One region of the Planococcus massiliensis genome, then DNA from elsewhere that is predicted to be linked to it. Evidence: riboswitches for the same ligand, from Rfam matches in the RefSeq annotation. Region 1 holds a riboswitch; each other region holds the start of a gene.
The links. A riboswitch is a leader RNA that binds a small molecule or an ion and turns the genes downstream of it on or off. The one in region 1 is predicted to bind S-adenosylmethionine.
Positions count from the first base shown of each region.

Region 2: another riboswitch for S-adenosylmethionine. It lies ahead of ssuE (NADPH-dependent FMN reductase); the one in region 1 lies ahead of metK (methionine adenosyltransferase).
Region 3: another riboswitch for S-adenosylmethionine. It lies ahead of BN1080_RS13440 (5-methyltetrahydropteroyltriglutamate--homocysteine S-methyltransferase); the one in region 1 lies ahead of metK (methionine adenosyltransferase).
Region 4: another riboswitch for S-adenosylmethionine. It lies ahead of BN1080_RS03430 (O-acetylhomoserine aminocarboxypropyltransferase/cysteine synthase family protein); the one in region 1 lies ahead of metK (methionine adenosyltransferase).

Region 1 is NZ_CCXS01000001.1:2,211,351-2,219,245, reverse strand. It holds gene pckA (phosphoenolpyruvate carboxykinase (ATP)) at 1-973, opposite strand, end outside; SAM riboswitch class I at 1,211-1,324, shown strand; gene metK (methionine adenosyltransferase) at 1,525-2,721, shown strand; gene BN1080_RS10945 (gamma carbonic anhydrase) at 2,769-3,278, opposite strand; gene BN1080_RS10940 (alpha/beta fold hydrolase) at 3,382-4,185, shown strand; gene BN1080_RS10935 (LLM class flavin-dependent oxidoreductase) at 4,208-5,221, shown strand; gene BN1080_RS10930 (ZinT family metal-binding protein) at 5,572-6,546, shown strand; gene BN1080_RS10925 (TRM11 family SAM-dependent methyltransferase) at 6,617-7,594, opposite strand; gene BN1080_RS10920 (hypothetical protein) at 7,747-7,895, shown strand, end outside.
Region 2 is NZ_CCXS01000001.1:621,699-629,593, reverse strand. It holds gene BN1080_RS03165 (class I SAM-dependent methyltransferase) at 1-712, opposite strand, end outside; gene BN1080_RS03160 (dipeptidase) at 723-1,682, opposite strand; gene BN1080_RS03155 (gamma-glutamyl-gamma-aminobutyrate hydrolase family protein) at 1,683-2,405, opposite strand; gene BN1080_RS03150 (LLM class flavin-dependent oxidoreductase) at 2,559-3,941, opposite strand; gene ssuE (NADPH-dependent FMN reductase) at 3,973-4,518, opposite strand; SAM riboswitch class I at 4,618-4,726, opposite strand; gene BN1080_RS03140 (DedA family protein) at 4,768-5,358, opposite strand; gene BN1080_RS03135 (MGDG synthase family glycosyltransferase) at 5,379-6,491, opposite strand; gene BN1080_RS03130 (hypothetical protein) at 6,493-7,062, opposite strand; gene BN1080_RS03125 (hypothetical protein) at 7,246-7,515, opposite strand; gene BN1080_RS03120 (dicarboxylate/amino acid:cation symporter) at 7,620-7,895, opposite strand, start outside.
Region 3 is NZ_CCXS01000001.1:2,690,234-2,698,128, forward strand. It holds gene BN1080_RS13425 (alpha/beta fold hydrolase) at 1-759, opposite strand, end outside; gene BN1080_RS13430 (YitT family protein) at 1,017-1,892, shown strand; gene BN1080_RS13435 (Ltp family lipoprotein) at 1,944-2,351, opposite strand; SAM riboswitch class I at 2,553-2,653, shown strand; gene BN1080_RS13440 (5-methyltetrahydropteroyltriglutamate--homocysteine S-methyltransferase) at 2,770-3,897, shown strand; gene BN1080_RS13445 (NADH-dependent flavin oxidoreductase) at 3,958-5,094, opposite strand; gene BN1080_RS13450 (aldo/keto reductase) at 5,258-6,241, opposite strand; gene BN1080_RS13455 (tryptophan-rich sensory protein) at 6,386-7,195, opposite strand; gene BN1080_RS13460 (YhdH/YhfP family quinone oxidoreductase) at 7,223-7,895, opposite strand, start outside.
Region 4 is NZ_CCXS01000001.1:673,448-681,342, reverse strand. It holds gene BN1080_RS03450 (TadA family conjugal transfer-associated ATPase) at 1-281, opposite strand, end outside; gene BN1080_RS03445 (CpaE/TadZ family protein) at 310-1,449, opposite strand; gene cpaB (Flp pilus assembly protein CpaB) at 1,461-2,240, opposite strand; gene metX (homoserine O-acetyltransferase MetX) at 2,870-3,883, opposite strand; gene BN1080_RS03430 (O-acetylhomoserine aminocarboxypropyltransferase/cysteine synthase family protein) at 3,896-5,185, opposite strand; SAM riboswitch class I at 5,288-5,399, opposite strand; gene BN1080_RS03425 (glycerol-3-phosphate acyltransferase) at 5,533-6,171, shown strand; SAM riboswitch class I at 6,272-6,387, shown strand; gene BN1080_RS03420 (methionine ABC transporter ATP-binding protein) at 6,517-7,548, shown strand; gene BN1080_RS03415 (methionine ABC transporter permease) at 7,538-7,895, shown strand, end outside.

The DNA.
Region 1 (7,895 bases):
GAATCGGATAAGCTGCTCGTGTATTCTCAGTTAGGGAACCATTGTCATAATCAGGGATGCGCGTTTCCGGATCCACTACAACATTTTCAAGAACCGATCCGAAACGAATCGCGTCATAAATCTGCGGTTCGTTTTCACGCGATAAATTGATGGTCTTCGCATAGCAGCCGCCTTCGATATTGAAAACGCCGTTATCCGACCAGCCGTGCTCGTCGTCGCCGATCAATTTGCGGTCGCCGTCTGCGGATAAAGTCGTTTTTCCTGTACCAGACAATCCGAAGAATAACGTAACATCGCCGTCTTTGCCAACGTTCGCTGAGCAGTGCATAGGAAGAATGCCTTTTTCCGGCAAGATATGGTTCATAATCGAGAAGATGGATTTTTTCATTTCGCCTGCGTATTCTGTTCCGCCGATCAAAATGATTTTCTTTTCCATCGAAACGATGATGAACGTTTCAGAATCTGTTCCATCAACCGCAGGATCCGCATGGAATGTCGGTGCATAGACAACCGTAAATTCCGCTTCGTGCGCAGCCAGCTCTTCTTTTGTCGGGCGAATGAATAGTTGATGCGCAAACAGATTGTGCCACGCGTATTCATTGATGGTTTGGATCGCCAAGCGTGATTCGTGGTCTGCGCCGGCAAAGCCTTTAAATACATATAACGCATCTTTTTGCTTCAAATGGTCGATGACTTTCGCATACAAATTCTCGAAAATCTCAGAAGAAATCGGGCGATTGACATTGCCCCAGTCTATTTTGTCTCTCGAAATCGCTTCATCAACGATGTACTTATCTTTTGGCGAGCGGCCTGTATATTTGCCGGTTTCAGCTGCTACAGCGCCTTCTCGAGTCAATACCGCTTCCCCACGGGATGTTGCAGCTTCCACTAATTGTGGAACTGATAATTGGACGTGCACGTTTTGGCCATTTAAAAGATCCTTTAGGTTGTTTTTAATATTCACTGGATTCATTTATATGTACCTTCCTTTTCGGTTATTCCCATTGCGAATGGGGAGGATGTATATTCGAAGATTAGTATAACACATTGTATTAAATAGTCTATACTAATAACGGGTGGAATCGAAAAAAACGAAAATAATGTGCTTTTTGAAGGCCAATAAACCTATAATATCTTTTATTCAAACGGATGGTCATTAAAACGTTGACATCGCTTTGCACATTCCGTATGATGAAAAATTGAACGGATACTCTTATTCCGAGCTGGTGGAGGGGTCAGGCCCAATGAAACCCGGCAACCTGCTGCGATTTGCAGCGATGGTGCCAAACCTGTAGCAAGGCTTTTAGGCCTTGGATGATAAGAGTGAAAGGTGCTGCTGATGATTTCTCCTTTCCTCATGCAAATGATGGAAGGGATTTTTTTATGAAATTTTGCCCTTAATCCTCGTGTGCAAGAGCCACAACGGCTTAAAGTTCAATCCCTTTTGGGAACGGACTTGACATGGGAAACGAGTACCGTATCAATTTCGAGAGCAATCTCGCAGGATCTAAGGAGGAACACATTTTGACAAACCGTCGATTATTCACGTCAGAATCAGTAACAGAAGGGCATCCGGATAAAATTTGCGATCAGATTTCAGACGCCATTTTGGATGCCATTTTATCAGAAGACCCAAATGCACGCGTTGCATGCGAAACAACCGTAACGACTGGACTCGTTTTAGTCGCAGGAGAAATCACGACTTCTACGTATGTTGACATTCCGAAAGTCGTTCGTGAAACCGTTCGCGAAATTGGCTATACCCGTGCAAAATACGGATTCGATTCTGAAACAAGTGCCGTTTTGACAGCGATTGACGAACAATCACCGGACATTGCTGCCGGAGTCAATGTAGCGCTTGAATCGCGTGAAGGCCAAATGACAGATAAAGAAATGGACGATATCGGAGCAGGGGACCAAGGCTTAATGTTCGGCTATGCAACAAACGAAACCGAAGAATTCATGCCGCTTCCGATTGCTTTGGCGCATAAATTGGCGCGCCGCCTTGCAGAAGTGCGGAAAGAAGAAATTCTTCCTTACTTGCGCCCGGATGGGAAAACGCAAGTAACGATCGAATACGATGAAAACAATAAACCATTGCGTGTAGATACGATTGTCATTTCGACGCAGCATCACCCAGAAGTGACGCTTGAGCAAATCCAGCGCAATCTTAAAGAATATGTCATCAACGAAGTGGTTCCTGCACACTTGATCGATGAAGAAACAAAATACTTCATTAACCCGACTGGCCGTTTTGTTATCGGCGGACCACAAGGAGATGCCGGCCTTACAGGACGCAAAATCATCGTAGACACTTACGGTGGCTATGCACGCCACGGCGGCGGAGCTTTCTCCGGGAAAGACGCAACGAAAGTGGACCGTTCGGCAGCTTATGCCGCTCGCTATGTAGCGAAAAACATTGTCGCAGCCGGCCTTGCTGAACGCTGTGAAGTGCAGCTTGCTTACGCAATCGGCGTCGCACATCCCGTATCAATTGCCGTTGATACATTTGGAACAGGCACAGTAGAAGAAAACAAATTGATTGAGCTTGTGCGCGGAAACTTTGATCTTCGCCCAGCAGGCATCATCAAAATGTTGGATCTTCGCCGTCCAATCTACAAACAAACGGCAGCTTATGGCCACTTCGGCCGCACGGATATCGACCTTCCGTGGGAGCGCACGGACAAAGCAGCTGCTTTGAAAGAGCAATCCGCCCAATAATAAAGAGAAAAGACGGCTGAGCGAATTTTGCTCAGCCGTCTTTTTTTCTATTGAAGCGATTTATAGTAAGCGCCTTTTTCAGCGTATTCGCGGACGATGCGCTGCATGTCTTCGATGTCTTCTTCGCGCAGCTCGCGCACCACTTTTGCCGGCCGCCCAAATGCCAGCATGCCAGGAGGGATGACTTTGCCTTGCGGAACAAGGCTGCCAGCGCCGATAAATGCACCTTCTCCCACTTCTGCTCCGTCTAGGATGATGGAACCCATTCCGATCAGTGCCCCTTTGCGGATTTTACAGCTATGCAAAGTCACTTGATGGCCGATGGTCACTTCGTCTTCCAAAATCAGCGGGTTCCCCGGGCTTTGGTGAAGCATGCACAGGTCCTGGATATTGGTTTTCTTGCCGATAATGGTAGGTGCGACATCGCCGCGGATGACGGTATTGAACCAAACCGATGAATCTTCACCGATTACAACATCGCCTGTAATCGTTGTATGGTCAGCGATAAAAGCCGAAGGATGAATAGATGGATGCTTGTCTTTGAATGGGTAAATCATGGAAAACCTCCAGTAAAAAAGATAAGATAATATTAATCCTATCAAAATAAGCGCAAAGGTCAAATGCACGTTGCAGGCTGCGCTAAGGAAAGGGGGGCAATACATGTGGAAATGGGAATCGATCGGACCGGCGAAAGCGGTAGTGGTCCTTGTACACAGTGCATATGAACATCATCTGCGCTATGCCTGGCAAATCGATCAATGGCGCGGCGCGAACTTCCACGTCATCATGGGCGATTTGCCCGGGCATGGCGAAAATGCTGGAAATGAGAGCGCTCACCGGGAATCGTTTGACGAATATGAGAAATCCATCAAAACAGCTGTGAAAGTGGCGATGGAAAATGAATTGCCGGTATTTATCGTGGCCCAAGGATTAGGTGCGACTCTCGCGATGGGTGTGCTTTCCAAAAATAGAATAAACATCGCCGGCGCTATTTTCACATCGCCTTGGCTGCAATTGATCAAGACCCCTTCTAAATTCTCGAATGCCTTGACCGGCTTTCATAAAGTAACATCGCGGGTAAAGATCAATCACCATATTTCCATTGAAGAATTGACCAAGAACCAGGAAGTGATCGAGCAGGAAAAAGAGGATCCTTTCTACAGGACTGAGATTTCAGTTGGCTGGTATCATGAACTTCAATCGTATTTGAAGCAGCTGGCCCAAAGCAAAGGGGCATTTCCGGATATTCCGGTGTTTATCCATACAGGAGAACGGGACATCATCACCGATAAAGAAATGGCGAAACGTTGGCTCAAACAGCAGAACCTGAAGGAATTCAGCTATAAAGAATGGACAAACGGCTACCATGATTTATTCCAGGAGCCTGAACGCGAAGACATTTTCATTTCTTCGCATTTATTCATCAAAAATGTTTTGCGTTCGTTAGGATACGTGGTGCAATAAGTTTTGTGAGAGAAGGGATGACATGGCATTAGCCTACAGCATATTAGACCAATCACCGATTTCAGAAGGCCTTACACCCGAGCAGGCGCTGAAGGAAACGGCAGAGCTTGCACAAATGGCGGAGAAATGGGGCTATACGAGATTTTGGGTTTCTGAACACCACGATGCAACGACGCTTGCAGGATCTTCACCCGAAATTTTAATCTCCCATTTAGGGGCGGTGACCAATACCATTCGGCTCGGCTCAGGAGGCGTCATGCTGCCGCATTATGCTTCGTTTAAAGTGGCCGAAAACTTTAAGCTGCTTGAAACTTTATACCCGGGACGGATTGACGTCGGAGTTGGCCGGGCGCCGGGCGGGATGCCGCGGGCGAGCTACGCGCTGAATGATGGCCGGAAACGGGATGTAGACCGTTTTCCCACTCAAATAGATGAACTGCGCATGTATTTGGAAGACCGGATTCCGGAAGACCATCCCTACTATGGCATGAAAGCAACGCCGGTGACAAAGTCAGCGCCGCCTGTGTGGGTGCTTGGCTCTAGCCAAAGTTCTGCGCAACTCGCTGCTGAAAAAGGCTTATCTTATATGTTCGCCCAATTCATCAACGGAGAAGGCGGCCAAAGTTTTGCCGAAACCTACCGCGAACGTTTTGAATCGAAGGATGGATCAAAGCCATATCAAGGCGTGGCGATTTTCGTTGTGTGCCAAGAAACGGAAGAGAAAGCGGAGTGGGTGGCATCTTCCATGGATTTGTCTTTAGCTATGGGGGCACAGGGAATGCCGTCAAACGGTACGCCGCCGCCAGAGCGCGCATTCAATTATCCTTATTCGAAATTCGAACGCCTGCTGGTGGAAGAAAACCGCCGACGGATGATTGTCGGGACGCCGGAAAAGGTGGCCGATGCTTTGGAGGCGTTGGCAGAAGGCTATGGTGCGGAAGAATTGATGCTCGTGACCATTACCTATGATTTCGCGGACAAATTAACTTCTTACCGATTAGTGGCAGAAGAAATGCAGAAACGGCAAAGCAAATAAAGCAATTAGACGATTTACTTTTGGAAAAATCGAATCGCTTCTTAAGACGAATAAACGTCCGCAAAATGTTTTCAACATTTGCGGATGTTTTTTTATTGCCCTGGAAAATAAAAAAAGGCTTGCAATTAGGAAGCAAAAAATATAATCTATAAAACGTAATGATTACAGTTTGTAAAATGTTTAAAAGGAGCGAATCAGAATTTTTTATTGTGCTAAGGTTTTGATGTTTAAGAAGGGGAAAAATTTTTGCGGTTTCACAAAACGTAATGATTACGAATAAAAAGAAAGGCAATTGGGTTTTGAAAGACTGTACATAAAGATATGACATTTAATTTCAGGAGGAATAGAAAATGAAGAAAACAATAAAAGGATTCGGGTTATTGCTATTAGTTTTAGCATTAGCCGCATGCCAGTCAACTGACGAAACAAACACGGGCAGCGCCACTGAGCAGCGGGCTCATTCAGAAAGCGAAAAAACGGATCAGGAAGTGCCTGAAGGTGTATTGATTGAAGGGATGGCAGCACATTATCATACAGGAGATAAAATCGAGCTGACAGCATTCTTAAAAGAAGAAGCTGAAGGCGGCCATTGGCACTGGTACAGCAGGGCTAGCAGCTCCGATGAATGGGAAATGATTTCTGGACAGGAATCAGCCGGTTATACCGGAAAAGCAACGAGTGAAATAGCAGAAATCAAAGCGGCCTTTTACGGTGAGGGAAAAGGTTCAGAAGTCCAGTCGGCACCTGCCGAAATTGTGATTGATGACCATCATGGCCATGATGAAGCCACGACTCAAATCTATGACGGTTATTTTGAAGACGAACAAGTAGCGGACCGGGGATTATCGGATTGGGAAGGGGATTGGCAATCTGTTTACCCTTATCTCGTTTCAGGGGATTTAGATGAAGTTTTTGCACACAAAGCTGAAACTGGCGATATGACAGCGGAAGAATACAAAGAATACTACACAACCGGCTACATAACGAATATCGATCGGGTGTTAATCAGAGACGAGAGTGTGACGTTTTTTGATGGGAAAGAGGAATATTCAGGAGAGTATGCCTCAGACGGCTATGAAATTCTTACCTATGAAAAAGGAAATCGCGGGGTCCGTTTTATTTTCAAAAAGACGGCAGGCTCCGAACAAGCACCTGCCTTTATCCAGTTTAGCGACCACCATATCTACCCGGTCAAATCTTCACATTTCCATTTGTATTGGGGAGCGGACCGGAAAGAATTATTGGAGGAAGTTACGCACTGGCCAACCTATTATCCTTCAGATTTAGATGCAGAAGGGCTAGTCCGTGATATGTTGGCGCATTAGAGGAGTAAAACAAAAGCACCCGGAGAATATTCTCCGAGTGTTTTTGTCATTGGATGGATTTGGTAAACGCTTAAGCTTCTTGCAACATCTTGCTTCTCTCGCAAACAAGAATTTCCCGAAGAAACAAGCCTTTTTTAACCAAGCAGCGGTCGGTGATCGAAAACCCGGCTTCATCGATCATGTAGTCGATCGGATCGATCGTCACCACAAGCAATTTTTCGGTGACCGGCAGCGCGTCTTTCAGAATTTCTTGTTGCTCAGACTCTGTAGCATTCGTGTAGAGGTTATAGGGCATGTCGATGATGGCGACATCGTATTGCTGTTTGATGTCGGCAATGGCTCCTAAATCGACAGAACCCGTTAAACCGAAATGTTCAATATTCTCGCGCGAACCTTCGACGACAAGGGGATTGATGTCACGCCCGACAATATCGATGCCCATCGACAACGCTTCGACGAGTACGGTGCCAATGCCGCAGCAAGGATCGATCGCTTTCACTCCAGCTGGATCCGGTACGGCAATATTGGCAAGCGCCCGCGCCACTTTTGTACTGAGGGCTGTCGAGTATTCGCGCGGTTTTTGCTGATGTTTGAACCAGACAGCTTCAGTTTGCAGATAGTGGCCGAAATACCAACGGCCGCCGAACAGGATCAACCCGAAAACGACGTCCGGCTGATGGACATCTGCTTTTCCTTTGATGACAAAGCCTACCTGCCATTCGATGCTGCGTTTTTCCGTGTAGTCGACTTGATCAGCAGGGGCCAAGCCGTTCAGTTTTGGAAAAATGACTTTAAACGTGGCATTCCCCAAGTCGATATTAGCCGCCTGATAGACGATATCAGCAAGTGCAGGCGCTTCAAACAGCAATTCAATCCGCTCCTTGATAAAGGGGCTTCTGCTGGGCTCGATTTTCCGGTTGCTTTTTAAGACTTTTTCCTCCGTATCTTCTCCGAAGAAAGATCGCATCTCTAGTAGGCATAAGTCTTTTTCGTCTTGATGATAGGCATATGTATAAATAAATTCACCTGTGGTGGTTAAGTTTTTCAATCCATCCCGTCCTTCATTCTGGTTATTAGGGTCTTATCAAACAGTATACCAATATCTGCTCAGCGGTGAGCTGCCGTTTCCGTCTAATGAGTGACGGCGGATGACGTATTCAGTTAAACTAGTACGGAATGAGAGACAGCGGGGGGATAAGCATGACTGAATTACAACGCATTGCGAAGCAAGAAGCTCTTGAAATGCCGGCATTTAAAAGTCACGAGGCGGCATTTCATTATTTTGAAGAAAAGTATGGCGAAAAAATCGTATTTGAAGAATCGTCAGATGGAGGCAAACAAACTTGTTA
Region 2 (7,895 bases), 1.6 Mb from region 1:
GCTGCCGTATTTGAAAATAATTCAATTCTTCTTCGGTAGCTGATAAGAGGTGGCGGCGAACTTGTTCGATTTGCTCCTCCGTCTCTGCTGTCCGCCTCACCCAGGAAGGAAATTGGAATGTTTTTTTACGGTCCGCGGACTGGATTTCCTCTAATCCGTGTTCTTGCAAGAGCTGCCGCCATTCTGTTTTGGACAAACATCTTCCATGGCTATCATCCCGGAGCTTCTCGGTCATGTTCATGAATTCCGCGAGCTCTTCTTTTTCCGGAGCCGTATTATCGATCAGCACAAACCTTCCGCCGGCTTTCAGCACCCGGGCAGTTTCAGCAATAAACTTTTCGAGATGCGGAAAATGGTGCGGCGCTATCCGGCAAACTGCCGCATCAAATGTGCCATTTAAAAATGGCAGGCTTTCTGCATCCGCCACTACGTAAAATATATTTTGATATTCTGCCCGCAGATGCTTTGCCGTATTTTCAAGCATGGCTTCTGTCAAATCAGTCGAAATGACTTGAGATGTATGAGGAGCCAGAGTTTTTGATACGTGGCCGCCTCCTGTGGCAATGTCCAGAACCGTCCAGGTTTCTTTCGGCTTCAGCCAATCCACCAGCAAGGCCAAATCATCACCTTTTGCATGGATATCGCTCGTCACGTATTTATCCGCATTCTTCCCGAATATTTCCTTCACCTTTTCTTTTGCTGTATTTTCCATTATACTTCCCTCATCTTCTAGCTGCCGGACGGTGCTCCAAAAAGTTTCGGTAAGCAAAGCCTTCCACTTCGCTCTCACTGAAGTGCTTTTGCAGCTCATTGATCAAATTCTGGAATTCCGAAGCATTATTTAAATTTTTCATATAGGCGTCTATGCCATCGAAATCCGACCCGATGCCGATATGTTTAACGCCGCCTAAATTGCTGAAATGATCGATGTGTTTTACCAAATCGGCGATTCCCACATCTTTCCCGCCTTCTTTAATGAAAGGAAGGCAAAAGACGACATCAATCATGCCATTCTTGGCAAACATCGCTTTCGCTTGGTCGTCGTTCAAATTTCGGGGATGATCGCATAAAGCGCGTGCATTGGAATGGCTGGCAATCGGATAATCGGCAAGTTCCATGACGTCCCAGGAGCCTTTGACAGATAAATGGGAGACATCCGTAAAAATTCGGTGTTCATTGTTCAAACGAACCACTTCTTTGCCGAGAAGCGTCAACCCGCCGCCTCTTGGTTCACCGGCTCCGTCTGCACATAAATTTGCATTGTTCCAGGTGAGCCCAATCGAAAGCACACCCAAACGGTACAATTGGCGCAATTTCATCAAATCATTGCCAAACGCATCGGCCCCTTCCAGCGTTAGAACTGCACCAATCTCTCCTTCCTTCAGCGAGTCGATGTCTTCCCATTTTTTAATGTGATTCATAGAAGGATTCTTCCCAAGAATTTCTGTATAAAACAGGTCTACTTGTTCCAAGGCATGCTGCCATTTTTCATTGTCAGGCAGGTCCGGATATAAAAAGATCGCGAAGAACTGAACGTAGACGCCGCCTGCCTGCAAACGCTGAAAATTTGTATCAAGTTGATCAGAGTTCGTGAAATTCAACGGTTCTTTGCCGTAGAAAGTGCCGCGTTTGGCTAACTGAAGTTTTAGTAAAGCATCGCAATGCGTATCAATAATCTTCATTTACTCATTCCCTTCTTCCATGCACGCTTCAATGAACCCTTTAAAAATCTTCATAGAAGCTTCATCCGATGCAATCGCCATATTTTCCGGATGCCACTGGACACCGAGGACAAAACGGTGTTCCGTGCTTTCAATCGCTTCAATTACACCATCGCTTGCCTTGCCGCTGATCAAAAACGAATCCGGAACCCGGCGGTTCGCTTGGTGATGGCGGCTGTTCACTGTCAGTTTCACGCTCCCGGTCAACCGGTTCAGCAAAGAACCCTCCGGTACGTGAACGAAATGGGAGCCGTGGAATTTCGGCGCTTGCTGTTTATGCTGCAGCAAGTCCCCTTCGATTTGATCGGTGATGTCTTGATACATATCTCCGCCAACCGCAATATTGAGGATCTGTGCGCCTCGGCAAACCCCTAAAATCGGTTTTCCCAGTTCCAGCACTTTCTTCATCAGCTGCAGTTCAAAAGCATCGCGGGACGGGATAATCACACCTAAATTCGGATGCGGCTCTTCCCCAAACAAGGTAGGATCGATGTCATATCCGCCTGCTGCAAACAAACCGTCGATATGTTCGGCAATCTGCTCAATTTCCTCTTCTCTCCGCAAATGCGGGAGCATGATTGGCAGCCCCCCTGCCTGCATAATAGCTTCGGTATCAGCCTGCTCGATTGAATAATGGTCGTGCCCTAATTCTTTTGATGCGGTAATTCCAATAATCGGTCTCATTCTATATCCCCCATTACTTTATCTGAATATAATAAACATACAGAATAAATCGCTAAATTACTAGCTGATTCATTGAAGTTCTTTTTTTTCACGCTAAAAAACCATGGAGCATTGAAGGCTCTCCATGGCTTCCCTTAAATTTGCATAAGGTTTTTAACGAACTTCTGCTTTCTCCAAGGAAAACTTTTTTCCATGATGATGGGCAGGCAGCCGGTCCCCTTTGCCGAACAGGCGATCACGCAATGTGCTCCCTTCGTATTCAGCCCGCAATAAGCCCCGTTCACGCAAAATCGGCACCACCAATTCGATAAAATCTTCGAATGTTCCCGGTGTTATGGCGTAGGCAATATTAAAGCCGTCCACTCCGGCTTCTTCCACCCATTGCTCCAAAGTATCAGCGACCTGTTCAGGTGAACCCACCGTATATGCACTCATGCCGCCGATTCCCACAAATTCCTTGATGTCGTCTACTGTCCATTTCTTTTCCGCATCAATTCTTGTGAAGTTTTCCAACGCTGATTGGATAGAGTCATTCTCAATGTATTCCAAGGGCTGGTCAGGGGCATAGCTCGACAAGTCAATTCCCGTCCATCCGCCGAATAAAGCAAGCGCCCCTTCATGGCTGATATGTTTTTTGTACTCTTCGTATTTTGCCCATGCTGCTTCTTCCGTTTTTCCGACAATCGGCGTCAGCATCGTTAAGATCTTCACTTCTTCACGGGACCGGCCTGCACGTTCGATCTGCTCATGCAATTTATCCACTGACCGCTTTGCGGCTTGGATGGTCGGCGCCCCGATAAAGACGCATTCTGCATTCTGTCCGGCAAACTCCACTCCTTTTTTGGATGCCCCCGCCTGATACAGGACTGGCGTCCGCTGCGGGGAAGGTTCCGTTAAATGGGCGCCGGGCACTTTATAATATTTCCCTTCATGATTGATGTCATGGACTTTTTCCGGATCGGCGTAGATGCCATTCACTTTGTCCAAAACAACGGCGTCTTCTTCCCAGCTGCCTTCCCACAGCTTGTAGCAGACTTCCAAATATTCTGCCGCGATATCGTAGCGTTCATCGTGTTTCACTTGATCCTCCAGCCCGATATTGAGCGCAGCGCTTTTTAAATAGGAAGTGACGATGTTCCAGCCGACGCGGCCATTCGTCAAATGGTCCAATGTCGACATCCGGCGCGCAAATGTGTAAGGATGTTCGTGAGTCGTCGAAGCGGTAACGCCGAAGCCTAAATGTTTTGTCACGGCAGACATCAATGGCACGACTAACGCAGGATCGTTTACCGGAGACTGTGCACCTTGCCGCACTGCCGCATCGCGTGAGCCTTTATAAACATCGTAGGTTCCGAGTACATCTGCCAGAAAAATGGCGTCAAAACCGCCGCGTTCCAAAAGCTTTGCCAATTCAATCCAATATTCGCTCGTCTTATACGTATGAGAGCGATCTTCTGGATGTGTCCATAATCCTGGGGATTGATGGCCGGCACAATTCATGTCAAAAGCGTTCAAGTAAATCCGTTTTTTCGCCAATAGCTTCTCCTCCTCAAAAATCCTTTTCGTTTTAAGCGCTCGTGACAGGCTGTCTTTCAATAATCTCCAAGAAATAATCCAGCTGTTTTTTCAAACGCTGCTCCACTTGGGCTTCAATGATCGGCTCATGCGGATTCGTTTTATCAATTTGGCTGTCGACTAAGTAGATTCCTTTCAAATTTTGTCCCTTCAAGTTCGCAAGCAGCGGTTTTAATGTATATTCAAGCGCTAAAAGGTGAGCGGAACTGCCTCCCGTCATCAACGGCAAGACCGGAGTCGCTTGCAGAACATCCTGCGGCAAGAGATCAATCAATGCTTTTAGCACACCTGAATAGGCTGCTTTATAGACGGGTGATCCTACAATAACGCCCCGTGACTGGTGGATTAACGCGCTGATTTCATCGATAGCCGGACTATCGAAACGCCCTTCGAACAAATCGTCTTTCAGAACGTCTCTCACTGAAATATGGGTGACCGAAATTCCTTTCCTCTCCAATAACCCTCCTAAATGCTTTAATACTGTTTCAGATCTGGAGTCCTTTGAAGGGCTGCCTGATAAAATTACAACTTCACTCATCTGATTCTTCCTCTCTGATTAAAATTTTATTCAAAAATGAAAAATGGCCTCCTTTTCTCGATATCAAGAAAAGAAGGCCATTAAATCTAATAGGTCCTGTCCTTATCTCTCAAGAAAAAATCTTCTTGCTGGAGTTAGCACCTTTCTGACAATGTCAGAGGTTGCTGAAGCGTCAACGGGCCAGTCCCTCGGCTTCTCTGGATAAGTTTATTCGATTAATGCCTATCATAATACTAGGGATTAGGGGTGTCAAGCTTTAAATTTATTATTCTGACTCTTCGCTTTCAGATACAGCCAAATGCCCGCTGCTCCCAAGGCAGCAGCCAGATAGCCGTAAATGGGAATTGGACTGGCTGACATAAAAGATGTAAACGCCTCATAATTCCCGTTAAAATAATGCCCAATGCGGAGCATAGCAAAACACCACGGGTAAATGCCGATAAAAGTCAGCACCGCATATTTTCCAAGCGGAATTTTACTTATGCCAGCCAAATAGGAAATGTAGTTGCCGATGCCGAATGGCCGCGAAATCGCAATGCTCCATATGCCGTAGCGGCGAAACAAATCGGATGCTTTTTTTAACCCTTTATGGAATTTTCTCTGAAAGATGTTTTGGAATTTATTGCCCAGGAAATAGGGAATCAAACACGCCAGGTTGTACGAAGCTGCCAGTCCTGCCGACAACCAAGCGGTGGCCGGCAAGTCGTGATTCAATAATCCGCCATAAGCTATCACCAGCGCCACTCCAGGAAACGGCAAAGAAGATCCTTCCAAAAACATGACGCTGAATAATCCTTTCATCCCCAAACTTTCGAGAAAAGCCAGTATTCCTTCAATCATACCGCCCACTCTCCAGTCCTTTAATTGCCCACTAAAATCTTTTCGAGCTCCATGTAAATTTCATCCGAGTTCTTCAGGCTCAAAGAATTTTTATAAGCTTTAATGCGCTTCTGGAAACGCCCAATGGCTTCCTCATCCGCCAAAGTTTCGTCTAGAAAATCCATCAGCCTGCGTCCTTCAGGCACTGCAAACACCAGTTTTTCCTCCAGCAAGTAAGCCAGATTGATTTCCTCCTGGCCCGGAAGAGCCGCCGGAATAAAAATCGGCAACTCTTTCCGCAGCGCTTCGCTGACGGTGACGCCTCCCGGTTTTGTCACAAGAGCATCCGCTTTGCTGTACAGCTCATTCATCATTTCCTTTGAAGAAATGTAGGGGATCGCATGGATCGCCGGATGGTTTAAAGCGGTAATTTTCTGCTGAAGTTTTTTGTTGGTTCCGCATAGAACTTGAAAATTCCATTTTTCCTCGTTAACCTCTTCATCCAGCTGGTTCAAGACTTCGCTCAGTCCCGTGCTTCCTCCGGAAACTAAAACGGTTAGCCGTTTAGTGGAATGCCGCTCTTCCTGACGGCTGAACTTTTCACTTACCGGTATGCCTGTCACAAAAATACGGTTTTCCGGAATTCCATAGCGCTGGCATAACGCTCCTTTTATCGCTTCGTTTGGAGCAAAATGATATTCGATGCATTCTCTTCCCCATACATCATTCACAAAAAAATCCGTGTACACATTCAGGCAAGGGACTTTGCATTTTCCTTGTTTCTTCAACTTATTGATGAAAATCGACGGAAACCCATGTGTGCAAATGATTAAATCGGGTTTTTCCCTTTCTAAAATCTCGCTGACTTTTTTCATGAAAAGCCATTCATACGTTTTATGGCTCTTTTCTTTTGACGATTTATAGGCAAATTGCCGATAAATCCATGCATACGAATTGGGTGCTCTCCGTATCCAATTTAAGTAGGCCTTAACAGTTACCGATTCCACTTTTGCATTCCATTCGCTCAATAAATCCACCTTTTTGCATTGGACTTCCCCAGTATGGTCTCGGATGAATTCACTCATTGCTTCCGCCACTTGATGATGGCCGGAAGGCATACTGTTCAATAGCGGAAATATCAGTACTTTTTTCATGTTATAGAGCCTCCATCAACATAGTATTTTCCATTTTGCATGGCTGTTCAGAAACCAATGGCGGATAAGACGATAAGGGGCCACTATAAGCAAGCTGCAGAAAATCCGCACAGAAAATATCTCGCGGCATCATTAATCGGGAAGGCTTTTGCGAAATTTCGATTCTGCCTTGACGCAGCACTTCTGCTACAAATTGGGAGCAGAAAAACGAATTCTCGCCTCCGAACCCGCGTTTCACCACCACTCCAAACAATCCTGCCACATTGTATTTGTAGCGGTCGCGCTCCTGTTCCATGGCAAACACGAAGTTCTTCATCGCTTTGAGCCCCTTAGCATCAACCGGGCATTTGAAAATTGCACAATGTGCACGCTGAAATAGATGGTTGTGCATGTCCTCTTTTACAAAGCCGCCGTTAAAAGCATTGTCTGCATTTTTTCTGCCAAAGCTGTACACCTCTGTCAAATCAGAACTGAACGCTAACGATACGTGACTGTAAGGATGGCGTGTATACGCTTTGATCATTTTCGATAAAGGAGTTTTGGTATCCGTGAAAATAATATAGACATCCATTGCTTCATCTCCTCTTAAGCTGCCTGTCCCAGCAACGTTTAATAAGTTATTCTCAGTTTAGCCTCAGCAGAAAATAACAGCATCGGGCGCTGGACTTTTTCCTTGCAGGACTTGAGGCGTAGATAGATGTAAGCAATTCTGATTCATCCAAAGAAAAAAAGAGATGCATATCTGCATCTCTCTTCAGCCTTCCCATTGCACTTTGGTGGAATAAATCAATTTTTCTCCTATAAAAATCAAACATTGTGCTTCCAGGCACTTGATGCCGATGGAAACTTTAATATCTTCTGTTTCTCCGTCTTCATTTTTCAGCTTGCCGAACAATCTTGAACTCAGGGCAAAACCGATTTGCTCATCCTGCAGAACGCCATCTACATAAAGCTTTTGGCTCCTTAAATTTTTCTCTACCCGGATATTGTGCAATTTGTATCGGATTTTCCAGATATCGTTCATCTCTTCGCCTCCTGCTTCTGCTTTTAAAGACAGTATATCATCAAAAGTTCAGATAACTTAAAACAGCCTCCTTTCGCCGCAAAACGAAAGGAGGCTGTCATTTTTTACGCTTCTGCTTCTTGTTTCCTGATCTCTCTCTTGCCTTCAGTTTCTGCTACATAAACGGCACATGCCGCATCGCCTGAAATATTGACCGCAGTTCGGGTCATATCCAATAGACGGTCAATCCCGATTACCAAACCGATTCCTGCTACCGGAAGGCCTACACTGCTCAATACCATCGCAAGCATGATAAGGCCGACTCCAGGAACCCCTGCTGTACCGATACTTGCGAGTACCGCAGTCAAGACAACTGTCGCCAGTTCCATAGCCGTCAAATC
Region 3 (7,895 bases), 480 kb from region 1:
GTCCATCGCTTGGAAAAACGGCTCCAAAAATCCGCCAACCAATTCATCCACTGAGGCTACGCCAAACAAATCCCATTTTTCCTGATTGAAAAACTCCGGACAAAAGCCCATAACGGCCCAGATATCCGCATGGCGCTTCAAGCCGTCCGCCACTTCTGTATGGGACGTGTAATTGCCGCCGTTCCAGCCCGGATCCGAAGTGATGGCATCCATCAATGTCTGCGTGAAAAGAAAATCATGGACCGTATTTTTAGCAGTGCCGGCAATCGGCGCCGCCCGTTTTACCATATCCGGGAAACGGACGGCCCATTCGTACGTTTGCTGCGCCCCCATCGAACCGCCGACCACTAAAGCCAACTCTTCAATTCCGAATCTTTCCGTGATCAATTGATGCTGCGCCCGCACATCGTCCCCAATCCGCACTTTCGGGAAACCGCTCATGCTGATCGCGTCCGGGCTATTATGCGGTGAGCTCGACAAGCCATTTCCGATTTGGTTGGCCACCACGATAAAATATTCCGTCGGATCAAGCGCTCTGCCTTCCCCGATATAAGATTCGTAATCTTTGCTCGTTCCTGAAAACCAAGTCGGTATCAGAATGGCATTCGTTTTCGCTTCATTCAATTGCCCATGCGTCGCATACGCCAATTGGCAATTAGGAATCAGGCCACCTTCTTCCAACTCAAAATCCCCCAGCTCATAAATCTCAAATGGCCCGTGATTTTCTTGTGAATAAAACAGATTCTCAATCATCAACATTCCGCCCTTCCCCTGGATTTCCCTCAATTTAGGAAGCAAGGTGTTCAGGTATGGAGAAAGTCTAACTACTTCCCAGGTCAATTATACATGCCTAACGCCTTAAATAAAACAGAATTTTCTGTTTATAAAAAGAAAGATTGCGATTTTTCATGTCCTGCTATTTCCCCATTTTCTCTGTTAAAATAAGATAAAAAAGTTTATATTTAATAGTTAGAGTAAAAGATATTCAAGAAATTGCTGGAAAGAAGGAATAGTATATGAGTGCAATACCCCAAAAACGTAAAATGAGCATCGGAAGAATCATCAAAAAAGCATTGCCGATCATCATCGGTGCCTTTATCACAGCCTATGGACTTGAAGCTGTATTAATTCCAAACAATGTCTCAGACGGCGGCGTCACAGGCCTCAGCATCGTCGGCTCGCAATTATTCGGTTTGCCGCTTGGCTTGCTGATCGCTGTCCTCAACATTCCGTTCGTCTATCTCGGCTATAAACAGATCGGGAAAAGCTTTGCCATCTACTCCATTACCGGCATTGCTTCCTTAGCTTATGCGACAACCGTCATGCACCACATTCCAACCATCATCGAAGGCGATACGCTGCTCGTCACAGTTATCGGAGGAATCATCATCGGTTTCGGAATGGGCCTTGCTTTGCGGAATGGCGGCGCTTTAGACGGAATCGATATGCTCGCTGTATTGCTTGCTCGCAAACTGCCGTTCGGTACGAGTGACATGATTTTATTCTTAAATTTATTTGTCTTTATCGTCGTTTCGTTCGTTTTCGGACTGCAAGGGGCTTTCCTTTCCGGAATCGCCTATTTTATCGCTTCCAAAGTCATCCACTTGGTTGAAGAAGGCTTCAGCGGCTCGAAAACGTATAAAATCATTTCACAAGAACCCGATCTTCTTGTGCAGACGATTTACGACCGCCTTGGCCGAAATGCCACTTACAGCTTGGTAAAAGGTGCTTATACAAACGATCAGTATAAAGAAATTACTTGCATTATCAACCGTTTAGAAGACAGCAAAATGAAAGAAATCATCTACGAAATCGACAAAAATGCATTCGTAGCGGTTTATGACGTCGCTGAAGTCAGAGGCGGAAACTTTAAAAAACGGGATATCCATTAATCCTCTCCTCATAAAAGACGCTAAACTCCCTAAAAACCGGGAGCTCAGCGTCTATTTTTTATCCTCTATGGAATCTACTGCATATGCGGCATCTTCCTCGCCATGGCCTTCAACCACTAATTGGTCAATCAACCCACTCTCTGAAAAAGGCGAGTATTTCAAGAAATTCTTTGCGCGAGCGACTGCCTGCTGCTGCGAAGGTGTCTCCATTTTTTTCATTTGCGCTTTCAATCTATTGATTTTTTCATTAGACTCGCTGTTCGCCGCTTCCAACATTTCCACTTCTGCTGCCAAATCTTTAGTCGCCACTTCGAGCTTTTCCTGCTTTTTTTGATTTTCGATTGTAGAACTATGGGCTGGGGATTGTAAGAACCCGATGCCTCCGCCGACTGCAAACGCAATGGCGACAGCCAATAGATACTTCCATTTTGTTTTAAAGAATGCCGTTTGTTTCTCCATCTTCGATTCCCTCTTTTTCTTCTTTCTCTCCACTTATTGTAGTATAACCGGGTGGTTACAGGCAGCATTTTTAGACGCCTCACGCTCTGCTGATGTTCGCTTCATCCATTTAGAAAAATAAATTTTCCAAATATCCTTGCATTTCCTTCCGAACTGGCCTATAGTTATAAACATCAAATCACAACAAACTGAATAATCGATTTCTTATCAAGAGAGACGGAGGGATTTGGCCCTACGATGTCTCAGCAACCGCCCACGGGCAAGGTGCTAATTCCAATAGGCGAGAGCCTAGAAGATGAGAAGAACAGATTTCCTGGCGGGAGCTTTCTTCTTTATTGAAGAGGGCTCTTTTTCATTTGCATGAGAGCCCTGTAAAACAAGCTTGACCCAAACTAAAAACAGAAAGCAGGAATTCCACATGACAAACCCAATTACCGAAACACCGAAAACTTTAGTTAATGCTCCGTTCAAAGCAGATCACGTCGGCAGCCTCCTCCGTCCGGACAGCATCCACCAAGCACGAAAAGAATTTAAAGAAGGCATTATCACAGCGGAACAGCTGCGGGAAGTGGAAACGACTGAAATCAAACGCATCGTCGACAAACAAATTGAAGTCGGTTTAAAGGCTGTGACTGATGGCGAATTCCGCCGAACATTCTGGCACACTGATTTCATGGCCCATATCAACGGTTTTGAAGGCTATACGCCGGAAACGGGCTACCGATTCAAAAATGTTGAAACGGAAGCATATGATGTGCGGAATATCGGCAAAATTTCCTTTAACGACAATCACCCTTTTATCAAAGACTTTACCGAGTTCAAAGAAATTGTCGGCGGCCGTGCAATCCCGAAACTGACAATTCCAAGTCCGAACCAATTCTTCAATGAAGGCATCCGTGACAAAAATCTCTATCCGGATCTTGAAGACTACGCGACAGACGTGATCCAAGCTTACCGCGATGCTTTTAAAACGTTCTATGATTTAGGCGCCCGTTATATTCAAATTGACGATGTCTATATTGCCGGCTTATCGTCTCCGGATATCCCGTTCAACGACGGCCAGTATAGCCGCGAATACTTGATCGATCTTGCACTTCGCGTCGCAAACGGCGTCCTTGAAGGCAAACCGGAAGACCTTACCGTAACGACCCATCTGTGCCGAGGCAACTACCAGTCCGACTGGGCATTTGAAGGAAGCTACGCGCTGATCGCCCCGACCCTATTCGCCAAAGAACAAGTGGACGGCTTCTTTCTGGAATACGATGACGACCGCTCCGGCAGTTTCCAACCGCTTGAACACATTCCCGCTGGCGGGCCAAAAGTGGTGCTTGGTGTCTTTACTTCGAAAAACGGCGAACTCGAAGACAAAGAAATCATTAAAGCACGTGTAGCAGAAGCGGCCAAATATGTCCCGCTTGAGCAGCTATGCATCAGTCCGCAATGTGGATTTGCCTCAACCCACCACGGCAATATCCTCACTGAACAGCAGCAATGGGACAAGCTTCGCTATATCGTCGAAATATCTGAAGAGATTTTCGGAAAATAAATAAAAGAGGCAAGCGCTGAGAAAATGGCGCTTGCCTCTTGTTTTGAAAGTTATCAAAAATTAAACGTTCACTTCTTCTTCGATTTCGACCATTTTGTACATCGACATCAACTGCCAAAGCGGTCCCGGGATATCGAGCTTGCCTTTGCGCTCTTTTGGAACACTGTGGAAAATCTCGTCTTCTTTTCCTTGTTTCACTTTTTCCGTCCATTCCGGATCAACCAATGCTTGGCGGCCCATCACGACAATATCCGCGCCTTCTTTAAGTGCTGCAACGGCGTCTTCCGGTTTTCTTATGTTTCCGACAACGACGAACGCCACGCGGCCTGCAATTTGCTTAGACAGAATCTCCACAATTGTCCCTTCAATCGCTTCGTTATGCGGACGTTTTTTATAATCCATCAACGATACGTGCAAATAGTGGATGCCGCCTACGATTAACTTCTCAGTCAGGACTTTTGTTTCTTCGATCGTATAGCCAACACCCAAATCGCTGTATTCCTCCGGAGACAACCGGTAGCCGATAATGAATTCTTCATTTCCGAATTCTGCCACTACGCGCTTCACTTCTGCTAGAACAGCGAGCGGGAATTTCAAACGGTTCTCAAAGCTTCCGCCCCATTCGTCTTCGCGGCGATTGGTCGCTTCCGAGACAAATTGCTGAAGCAAATACGTATTCGCTCCGTGGATTTCCACGCCGTCAAAACCGGCTTCGATTGCACGGTGCGTCGTTTCGCCGAAGTCACGGATAATGTTCGTGATTTCTTCAGCTGTCAATTCACGGGGTGCTGCTTTCTCAGGCGTTCCCCCAACTGAACTTGGTGCTACCGTTTCATTTGCTTCAATCAGTTCCGGCTGCCCTTGGCGTCCACCGTGCTGCATTTGCAGAATGGCTTTATTGCCGTTAGTTTTCATTTCAGCGGCCAATTGCTTCAAACGTGGCATAATCAGGTCTTCCTTGAACGCGATGAATTGTCCCGGGAATGCGATGCCATTCTCTGAAACGGCGATGCAGGCAGTGATGAACAAGCTGCCGATATTCGAGCGGCGGCGGTAGTAAAGCAATTCTTCGTCCGATACCGTACCATCCGGATTTCCTGAGTATGTTGTCATGGGTGCAACGCCTAATCGGTCATTCAAAACGACGCCGTTCGGCAATGTGATTTCTTCGAATAATGCATTGAATTCTGGTTTCATCTATTGTATTCCCCTTTTCTTTTGGCTCATTTATCCAAATTAGCATAGGCGCTTCTCGACTACAAGAATTCTAGCTTACGTAATAACGGATTTTCCAACCATAAAAGAAACCCGAAAGGCACAGGTGCCATTTCGGATTCCTTCTCCTTTTTTCATGAAGTGTTTATTTTGGCAAGACCGCTTTTGGAGAAATCAGCTTCGCTTCAAGCAGCTCTTCCCAGAACGCAGCGGGAATCGTCGCGTTCAATGCCTGCAGGTCTTCCTTGATACGGTCCGGCCGTGTAGAACCCGTTACGACAGCTTTCACAGCTGGGTGTGCTGTGGAGAACTGGATCGCTGCATCTTTTAAATTTACGCCGTGGTTTTTGGCGACTTCTGTAAAGTGCTCGACTTTCTTTTTCTGTTCAGGCGTGATTTCTTTGTAGTCAAAATAATCTCCGCCAAACAAAGCACCGGAGTTGAAGGAACCGCCAATGATCAGCCCGCCTTCTTTTTCAAGCGCGAGCGGCATCATGCGTTCAAGCGCCCGTTCATGCTGGAGGATCGTATATTGGGTCGCAGATAAACTCAAATCCGGGTGGGCTTCTTCCAGTTCAAGCGCTACTTCGATCGGCGTTGTCGTATTGACGCCGAGCCCCCATGCTTTAATGACCCCTTCATCTCTAAGGCGATCCAGCACTTTAAAAGCTCCGCGGCGCGCTTCGTCAAACTTTGTAATCCACTCGTCCCCTAAAAAGTCGGGAGACAGATCGTGGACGAAAACCATATCGAGGCGATCAGTTTTCAAGCGCTTCAAGCTGTCTTCGATCGATTTCAACGTGCCGTCTTCGGTGTAATCCGTCTTGATTTTATTTTGCCGGCCATCTTCAAACAGCCCTTCTTTTTCTTCCTTTTCATCGAGGATGATTCGGCCGACTTTCGAGCTCAGGATAAATTCATCGCGGTTGTAAGTGGACAACACTTCCCCGAGCCGCATTTCAGCAAGTCCCGCCCCGTAGAACGGCGCTGTATCAAAATAGCGGATGCCAGCATCCCAGGCAGAACGGATCGTCTCAAGCGCCTCCTCTTCCGGAACTTCTCTGAACATATTGCCGAGCGGCGCAGTTCCGAGTCCAAGTTTGTTCTTTATCGTCAATTCGTTTTTCATGATTGAACACCTCTTTTAGGAAATGGGTTTAAAGGAAATCACAATTCCTATTTACCCTTTGCCAATGGAGATAAACGAATGGCTTTCTTTCCATAAACAAAACAGGCACAAGAACCTTATGCCTGTTTGATTCGCAATATGCTTTTACCGCGCGTGTTTTAGGAAAAGGGAATTTCCGTTCTTGATGAATCGATAAATGGCGGCGATCAGGAAAATCACGATGCCTGCAATCAAAAGCCCTTGGATGGCCGTTGAAAGCTCCGGATCGACGCGTCCGCTGTTATACGAGCCGTAGATGCCGAAGAATGCCCAGGCCAAAGGCAGCGGATAAGCCGCATTTTTGTACCGAGAGATGTAAATCAAGACAAATGCGATTGCTACCACAAGAATGATCAAGGTCCATACCGAATAGGAAATGCCGAAGCCGTTCCATTCCAGCTGCACCAATAGCAGTGAAGTGTTGACGACGGTCGCAATCGTCACCCATGCACAGTAGAGGGTAAAACTAAGACCTGCAAGTGTCGATGGCACTTCAAAGCGGTGCGTATAGATCTTCCCGATGATGACGAGCAAGGAAAACAGCATACCGATGATCAACAGCGTCGAGATGCCGAGGCGTTCATAGGAAAACGCCACAATCCACGCCATATTAAAAATGGAACTCAAGATAAACCAGGGCGAAATCAGCAAGATCAGTTCGCTGACGTTCCGCTGTTTCCGCTTGATGAAGAGATACGCTAACGTAATGAACAGCAGACTATAAATAACGCCCCAAATCGAAAACGTAAATGGCGCCGGGGAAATCAAGGTCAAATACTGGTCGGAAATGTCCCCTTGGCTCTGTCCGTTAAAGAAGCCGGACGAACCGAGATAATTCACGCCGAGCGTCAAAAAATAAAACACCAGATTCAATACTGCAAACAATTGCGTTTTTTTCAACATTTGATCTGTCACAATGGCTCCATCCTTTCTTATTTATGATTAGCAGTTTACAATCGTACGGCCTAAATGCTCTCCATTTTTCAAGGCATCAATGGTTTTGGGCACTTCTTCAAGCGACACTTCATCCACCAAAGTTGTGCCGGCAATATTCCAATCCGTTGCGATTTTTTCCCAAATCGGAGCGCGCTTTTCAATCGGCACGTTTACGGAATCGATGCCGAGCAGATTGATTCCTCTTAAGATAAACGGCAGGACCGTTGTCTTCAGTTCGACGCCGGCAGCCATTCCGCAAGTGCTGATGCTGCCGCCGTAGGAAATTTGCGGAATCAAGACAGACGTCACATCGCCTCCGACTGTATCCAATACAAAATCGAATTTTTGTTTATTCAATGGCTTTTTCAGCTCGCCCAACTCATCCGGGAAAATGACCGTATGGGCACCGAGTGATTTGGCCACCTCTGCCTGATGGTCTTTCCGGACCAATGCCGTAATGTCCCCGTAGCCGATTTTCGCGAGCATCTGTACGGCAATGCTTCCGACGCCGCCAGTTGAACCGGTCACGAGAACTTTCGGATTGTTCGCCGGGTCCATCCCCGCTTTCTCCAGCGCCAATATCGACAGGACCGCTGTGAATCCAGCCGTCCCGAAAACCATCGCATCCCGTAAGCTTAACTGCTCCGGCAACGGCACCACCCAATCGGCTGGAATCCGC
Region 4 (7,895 bases), 1.5 Mb from region 1:
GTTTCATCTATTAAACGCGTCAAAAGCATTTCGCGGTCGGTTTTCGAGATGACCACTTTTTCTTCGAGCATGAACTGGCTGATCAGCCGTTCAATCGACAAGCGGCGCTCAGATTCTTCAGCGGCTATCAGCGGCTCTAAATTGGTTTCTGCCAGCAGGCGCGCTTTGTAATGCTCCAGCAATTCTTCCAAATATGGGCTCATTACTTGGGCGCTTTGTACCGCTACAGTCTCGCTGGCCGCTGCTGCTGATTCGGTTCTTTTCCGTTGAAAGAGCGACATCGCTTTCCCTCCTTCCTTCTAACATGGATTATTTCAGCATGGATACGACCCATTTCCGCATATCTTTTGCAGCGGGAGTAAGTTTTTTCTCTTTGGGCAATTTCCGGAGTGTCTCACCTTTGTTGATCGCGGTCTGTATTCCTTTTATATCGCGTCTGATTTCAGCTGCCACAGGGTATTCGATAAAACGTTCAATATCTTTCTTGCTTAATTCGTTTTCCCGTCCGACTTCATTCAGCACCAATTCCAGCCGGTCTGCAGTTGGAATCCCAAGCTTTTGGAACAATTCTTCCGTATGTTTGAAAACACGGATGGAAGGCGTATCCATTAACGTTGTGTAATAGATGCGGTCGGCTTCGACTAAGGCCGTATACGTACGTTCATCCATATTCACCGGCAAATCGACGATGATGAAATCATAGGCCCGGCGGCATACACGCAAAAGACGTGTAACAAAATCTTCTGTGATGTACTCAGCAAGTTCTGCATCGCAGGGACTGATGAGCAGCTCCATTTTCGATAGAGGCTCTTTTTCCGTTACGTTGCGTAAATGCTGTTCGGTCATTTCTTTGATGACCGGCTCCAAATCCAGAATATTTCTTGTGGTTTCTACACCCAAGTACGACTCCCCGCCTCCAAATTGCAGGTTGAGGTCGATATAGAGCACTTGAGCGGTGGACTCGAATTTTAAGGTTTGGGCGAAAGCAGTGCTCAATAAAGTTTTTCCGCTTCCTCCCTTGCCGCTATAGAAAGCGAATACTTGTCCGCTCCCGCGCTTGAAACTCAATTGCTTTTCTTTTTCTGGAGACTTTTCAAGCCGCGCAAGCATAATCGCCAATTGGTTTTCCAAGCCATTCAAATCTTCAGGAATGACGAAATAATCAATTGCCCCCGCTCTTACCAGATCGCGGAATAACTGAAAATCGTGGCTTTCGTGCACAAAGACCACCGGCGTCCCGTTAAGTTCTTGCTGGAGATAGGCATGGGTTTCCAAGTCCTTCCCAGGTTCGTGCAATAAAAGAACGAGCGCCGGATCCACGTTTTTCAGCTCCGAACGCAAATGGGTAGGGTCAAGCCACATATAGTCAAACTCACCTTCAAACTGCCGAGTGAGCAATGTAAATAATTCATTTTTCTGTCCGACAATCAATAGTTTCGATTCTTTCATATCCAAATCCCTCAGCTCTCCGGAGACGTTTCGGCTGCGTCATCCTGTTCTTTCTTGTCTGCTTCTTTTTTCTCTTCTGCTTTAGGTTTTTCTTCTTTCGGTTTTTCTCCAGCTTTTTCTGCCGGTTCTTTGGCAGCTTCCGTTTCAGCAGCTGTGTCCGTTTCCGGCGGGTCTTCTTTGCCAGCACCGACATTCGCTTTGATAATGCGGACACTATCTGCATAATTCTGCATATGTATTAACTTAGGTGCCTGTTCGAGTGAAACTTCCAGCTGCACGCCAGCAAACTTCTTATTGTCATTGGCTACACGCGCCACTTTTACGTCTTTCATGAAAATCTGTGTTTTGTTTTCATTGTCAAAACGGACAGAGACGATAATGTCAACCCGGTCCAAGGCTTCCAGCTCTTCGTCGAAAAACACACGATCCGAAGCCATTAAAGTGATGAGGCGATTATTCTCTTCCATTACTGCGGAAGCTTGCTTCAACATATTTTTCGTTATGAAGTCCCCTGCTGATAAAGGGATAACGGATACCTTATTTTGGAGGTCATCCGTGCTTGTAATATGCTGGTCGGTTAAAAACTTTTTTGGTATCTCTTCGACAGTTACGTCTTTCGGTGTGATGATGCTTCGAGAAGCGATATCCCCTTTGGCCGCATAGACTTTGACCATCGTCCCCAAATCGTTATTCAATTCCTTCACTTTCGATAATGTCAGGAAACCGGCCGTTCCTGCTAGAATGGCAGCTAGCACGAAAAAGATAATTGCTTTTCTTTTGGATTCAATCATTTTGGCACTCCCTTGGCATTAGGCATCTATTTCTCTACTTCTCGGCATTAGCAGGAAACTTTTTGCTCTTTGCTAAAATTTTCTTCGTTTAATAAAATTGGCAATATTATCCTTCACTTTTTATCTATATTTTAATTTCCTCTATATGCTTATCATTAAATTTATAAAGCTGTCAAAATCGTTTTTGTAAAAATGTACTTTTTACAGACAAAAAGTCTCATAGGTATTTTTTACCCTTCCGTGTCACAATGCCAACTATTCATTATCCTTTCATTTTATTTTGGGACCATCCTCCTTATAATGCTGCTCTATCCTTTTACCTTGCTTCTATACCTTTCATTCCCTTCTTTTAATCGGGACTTTTTAATCATTTTTTCAATTTTTTCATTATTAAAAAACCTCGAATTCAAGAGTTATTCAATAGAGATAAATACTCAAGACTTTGAGCTTAGTTATTCGCAATTGCCAATCTTGATACCAAGGTTTTTTCTTTTAATTTCCAATTATTTTTTCATTTTAATTATTGAATGTTTTTGTTCCTCTGCAATAAATCACCAAAAATAATAAAAAAATATAAAAAAGACAGAGAAGCTGGAAAAGCTTCTCTGTCTTTCGTCTGTCAAAATTAATCAGGTTGATAATTTAGACATGATTGCATATTCAAGTTTTTTTCTGATAAAGCCGCTCCATTTTTCAAATTCCACCAGAAATCCATCATGTCCAAACTTTGTTTCGATGATTTCCCAAGCGGCCCGAGGCTGAGATTCCAGCCATGGAACCATCAATTCACTCGGATAAAGAAAATCGTGCGTAAACGATAGCGCAAAAATTTCCACATCCAGAATTCCATCGCCTATATCATGGGTGTTCATCGCTTTTAAGAGCGTCAAATAACTATTGGCATCAAAGCGGTTCGCCAGTTTCTGCCCTTGATACCCCAAGTAGGATTCTACGTCATAGACGTGCCCAAAAGGTTTTCGGCCAAAGCGCTGATTGAACATTTCGCTGCTGCGGTATGTCACCATTCCGGCCATTCTCGCCACTTCAAAGCCTTTTATATCAGATGACTGTCTATAATAGCCGTTCTTAAAATGCGGATCGTTTTCAATCGCTTGAATGCCGATGTAATTGAAGGCGATGCCGTAGGCACTATAATAGGGGGTTACCGCAAGCGGAAAAATAATGTCCACAAATTCCGGATGGGATCTTCCCCATTCCAAGGTTTTCATGCCGCCAAGCGAGCCTCCAATAACTGCAGCCAAATGTGAAATCCCGAGTTCTTTCAACGCTTGATATTCCGCTTGGACCATGTCTTTTATCGTAATCGCCGGGAAAGCGGAACGATAAGCCTTCCCTGTTTTGGGATTGGTGGACAAGGGGCCGGTAGAGCCGTTGCAGCCCCCTAGCACATTGAACGTGATGACTTGGAAAACATTGGTGTCCACGGCATTTCCTGATCCGATCAATCCGGACCACCAGCCTGGAAGATCTGCGGTCCCTACTGCATGCTGATCTCCCGTCAACGCATGGCAAACGAGAACAACAGGACCGCCTTCGTTGCCGGTTCGTTCAAAGGCAAGCTCTGCATTTTCCAAGACTTCTCCAGATTCAAGAACCAAATTGCCGATGGATACACTGGTCATCCGTTTCCCCTCCTAGACGTTTTCAAGCACTGCCGATTTAATGGCCTGCTCCAGATCAGCGATTAAATCTTCCGGATCTTCAAGCCCGACCGACAAGCGGATCAATTCTTCTGTGACCCCTGCCCCCTCCAATTCTTCTTTGTTCAATTGCTGGTGGGTAGTAGATGCCGGATGGATTATCAGCGATTTCGCATCGCCGACGTTTGCTACATGCGACCACAATCCGACGCCATCAATCACTTTGCGACCGGCTTCACGGCCGCCTTTGACTCCGAAACTCACGATTGAACCATAGCCGTCTTTCAGATATTTTTTCGCCAGCTGATGGGATGGATGATTTTCAAAGCCGATGTAATTAACCCATTCGACTTGTGGATGCTGCTGAAGATATTCGGCAACTACCCGTGCATTGCTATTATGGCGCGGAATTCGCAAATGCAGGGTTTCAAGTCCCTGCAAGAAAGCGTGGGCGCTTTCCGGGCTTAGTGAAGGACCGAAATCGCGCAGCAATTGGACACGCAGCTTCGTCGCAAATGAAGCGCCTTCTGCATCAATGCCGTAGCGGATGCCATGGTAGCTTTCATCCGGCTCCGTGTAATTCGGGAATTTCGGATTGTTCCAGTTGAACTTTCCGCCGTCTACCACAACCCCGCCAATGGTCGTTCCATGGCCGCCAATCCATTTCGTCGCGGAATGGATGACGACATCTGCACCAAAAGCGATCGGATTGCTGCCGTACGGAGAAGCGAACGTATTGTCGATCAATAAAGGAATTTGGTTTTCGTGGGCGATTTCCGCCACTTTTTCCACATCAAATACATTCAAGCTTGGGTTTCCGATAATTTCACCGAAGATCGCTTTGGTTTTATCCGTGATGGCTGCACGGAAGTTTTCCGGATCTGTTCCATCCGCAAATTTCACTTTGATGCCGTAGCGCGGAAGTGTGTTGGAGAATAAGCTTACCGTACCGCCGTATAGATTGCTGTCAGCCAAAATTTCATCGCCCGCCTCAGCGACGTTTAAAATAGAAAATGCAATGGCCGCCATCCCGGAAGACAAGGCAACAGCTGCTGTCCCCCCTTCCAGCAAAGCGACGCGCTGTTCAAAAACGTCTACCGTCGGATTCATAATGCGCGAATAGATATTTCCGGTTTCTTTTAAACCGAAGAGATTTTGGGCATGCTCTGAACTTTTGAATACATAAGAAGTGGTTTTGTGGATGGCTACGCCTCTCGCGCCTGTCGTTGGATCGGGTTCCTGTCCGCCGTGCAATAAAAGCGTTTCGGGTTTGAAATTTGTCATTTTTATTCCTCCTAGTTTTTATTGATGAAAACCGAAGACGAGGAGGGAATAGAAAAAAGCCCTCTTCGTTAAGAAGAGGGCCGTCATATACGGAAATACCTCCTCTCATCTGCCAGACCGTTGCCGATCTGTAGGATTTAGCACCTTTCCAAGCAATTGCTTGGTGGTTGCCGGGCATCATAGGGCCTATTCCCTCCGCCTCTCTTGATAAGAGTATTCAGATTTAGTTTTTCATCTTGTTTAGCAGTATAAAAACATCGTCTACATTTGTCAAGCGGATAATTCAAAAAATTTTGAAACCTCCACTTCTCTTTAAACGTTTAATACTTTATAGAGGAGATGATGAGATGATTCTTTGGTTTACCTGCACTCTTATAATTGGTTATTTAATTGGTTCACTCCACGGATCCTCCATCGCACAGCTGATTTCAGGGATCAATGTCAAAAAAGAAGGCGTAAAAAACTCCGGCGCTTCCAACGCGGCAATTGTTCTCGGTTGGAAATTCGGCGCACTTGTCGCTTTGATCGACATTTCCAAAGGAATCGCCGCTGTCTTGGGGTTAAAGATTCTATTAAATCAGTTCAATTTATCTGGCGAATTGGCCTGGACATTGCTGTTTGTTATGAGCGCGGCTGTCGTCATCGGCCACAACTTCCCGTTCTATATGAACTTTGACGGCGGAAAAGGCACTGCGTCCATTATTGGCGTCATGCTTGCACTGGATTGGAAACTGGGGCTTGCCGGCGGATTGCTGCTGGTCGCTTGCGCTTTAGCAACAGATTATTTGGTCGTTGGCGTTCTCGTCCTGTATGGCATGCTGTTCGCCATCGCCTATTTTCCAGCAGACGGCATTTGGCCGCTTCTCACAGCCTTCGGACTTTTTGCCATGGCTTTCTGGAAACACATCGAAAACATTAAACGAATCAAAAACGGAACAGAAAGCAAAGTTTCTTCTGTCTTCCGCAAGAAAGCCGGGCCGGTTTAATGGCCGGCTTTTTAAATTTTAAATTATTTTTAAAAAGTTTCTTGACTTTTCTGCGTTGACGCACTAAAGTGAGAATTACAAATCGAATAGATACATCACTTTCTTATCCAGAGAAACCGAGGGACAGGCCCTATGACGTTTCGGCAGCGGATTCGCTTTTAGCGAAAACTGTGCTAATTCCTGCAAATGCATATATGTGCATTTGGAAGATGAGAATTGAGATGGTTTCAGTACGGAGCCCTCTTTTTTCTTATGGACAGGAAAAAAGAGGGCTCTTTTTGTTTTATTCTTTGCAGATTTGTATGATTTCGATTTACACAGCAACAGCATGAGGAGGCTATTTGAATGATTCAATTTGAGGGGGTTACAAAAACCTACCATTCCGGGAAACAGGAAATCCACGCATTGAACGGCATCGATTTAACTGTTGAAACCGGCGAAATATACGGCGTGATCGGCTTTAGCGGCGCGGGCAAGAGTTCGCTTATCCGCACAGTCAATTTACTGGAACGCCCCACAAACGGACGGGTGCTCATCCACGGCAAAGACATTTCCACCCTTACCAGCAAAGAAATCCGCGATACCCGAAAAGACATCGGGATGATTTTCCAGCATTTCAATCTATTGAATTCAAAAACGGTATTCCATAATGTCGCGATGCCGCTGATTTTGGCAAAAACGCCGAAAAACCAAATTAAAGAACAAGTGAAAAGCCTGCTTGAATTTGTCGGCTTGGCGGATCAGGCGGAAAAATATCCGGATCAGCTATCCGGCGGACAGAAGCAGCGAATCGGGATTGCTCGGGCATTAGCGACCAACCCTTCCGTCCTCCTTTGCGATGAAGCTACATCCGCCCTTGATCCCCAGACGACCCAGGCGATTTTGGACTTGCTGCGGCGCATCAACCGCGAATACAATATCACGATATTATTAATCACTCATGAAATGGGAGTTATCCGGGAAATTTGCGATAAAGTCGCGGTCCTCGAAGCTGGAAAAGTCATCGAGCAAGGTTCTGTATACGAAGTTTTCACCAATCCGCAGCAGCCGACCACTCAGCGATTTGTCCGCTCGGTCATGAACGATGAGCTGCCGGAATCGCTGTTGACGAAAATCCAAGATCCAGCGCAGAACCATTCCATCTACCGCGTCCAATTTACAGGCTCGTCAGTCGGACAGCCGCTCATGTCTCAAGTATCGCGCGAATTCAATCTTGATCTCAATGTCCTATTCGGAAATATCACGGAACTGCAAGGCGAACCATATGGCAACTTGATTGTTGAGTTTTCGGGAAGTTTAAGCGAGATCCAACGTGCGCTGACTGCGATCCGCAGCGATTCGGTCAAAGTCGAGGAGGTAAAAAATTATGCTAGTTAACAACGAACAGATAATAGAAGCCTTATGGGAAACGGTTTATATGACCGGCGCTTCGTTCTTATTCTCAATCATTATCGGTTTCCCGCTTGGCATCTTGCTTGTCGTAACTAGAAAAGGGCATTTGCTGGCAAACGAACCGGTTTCAAAAGTGCTGAACGTCATCATCAACATTTTCCGGTCAGTGCCTTTCATCATTTTGATGGTCGCGATTATTCCGCTCACCCGGTTGATTGTCGGTACATCCATCGGCACTGCCGCTGCCATCGTGCCGCTAGTGTTTTATGCAGGGCCGTACATTGCCCGCCTGATTGAAAACTCACTTCTCGAAGTCGACAAAGGGGTCATCG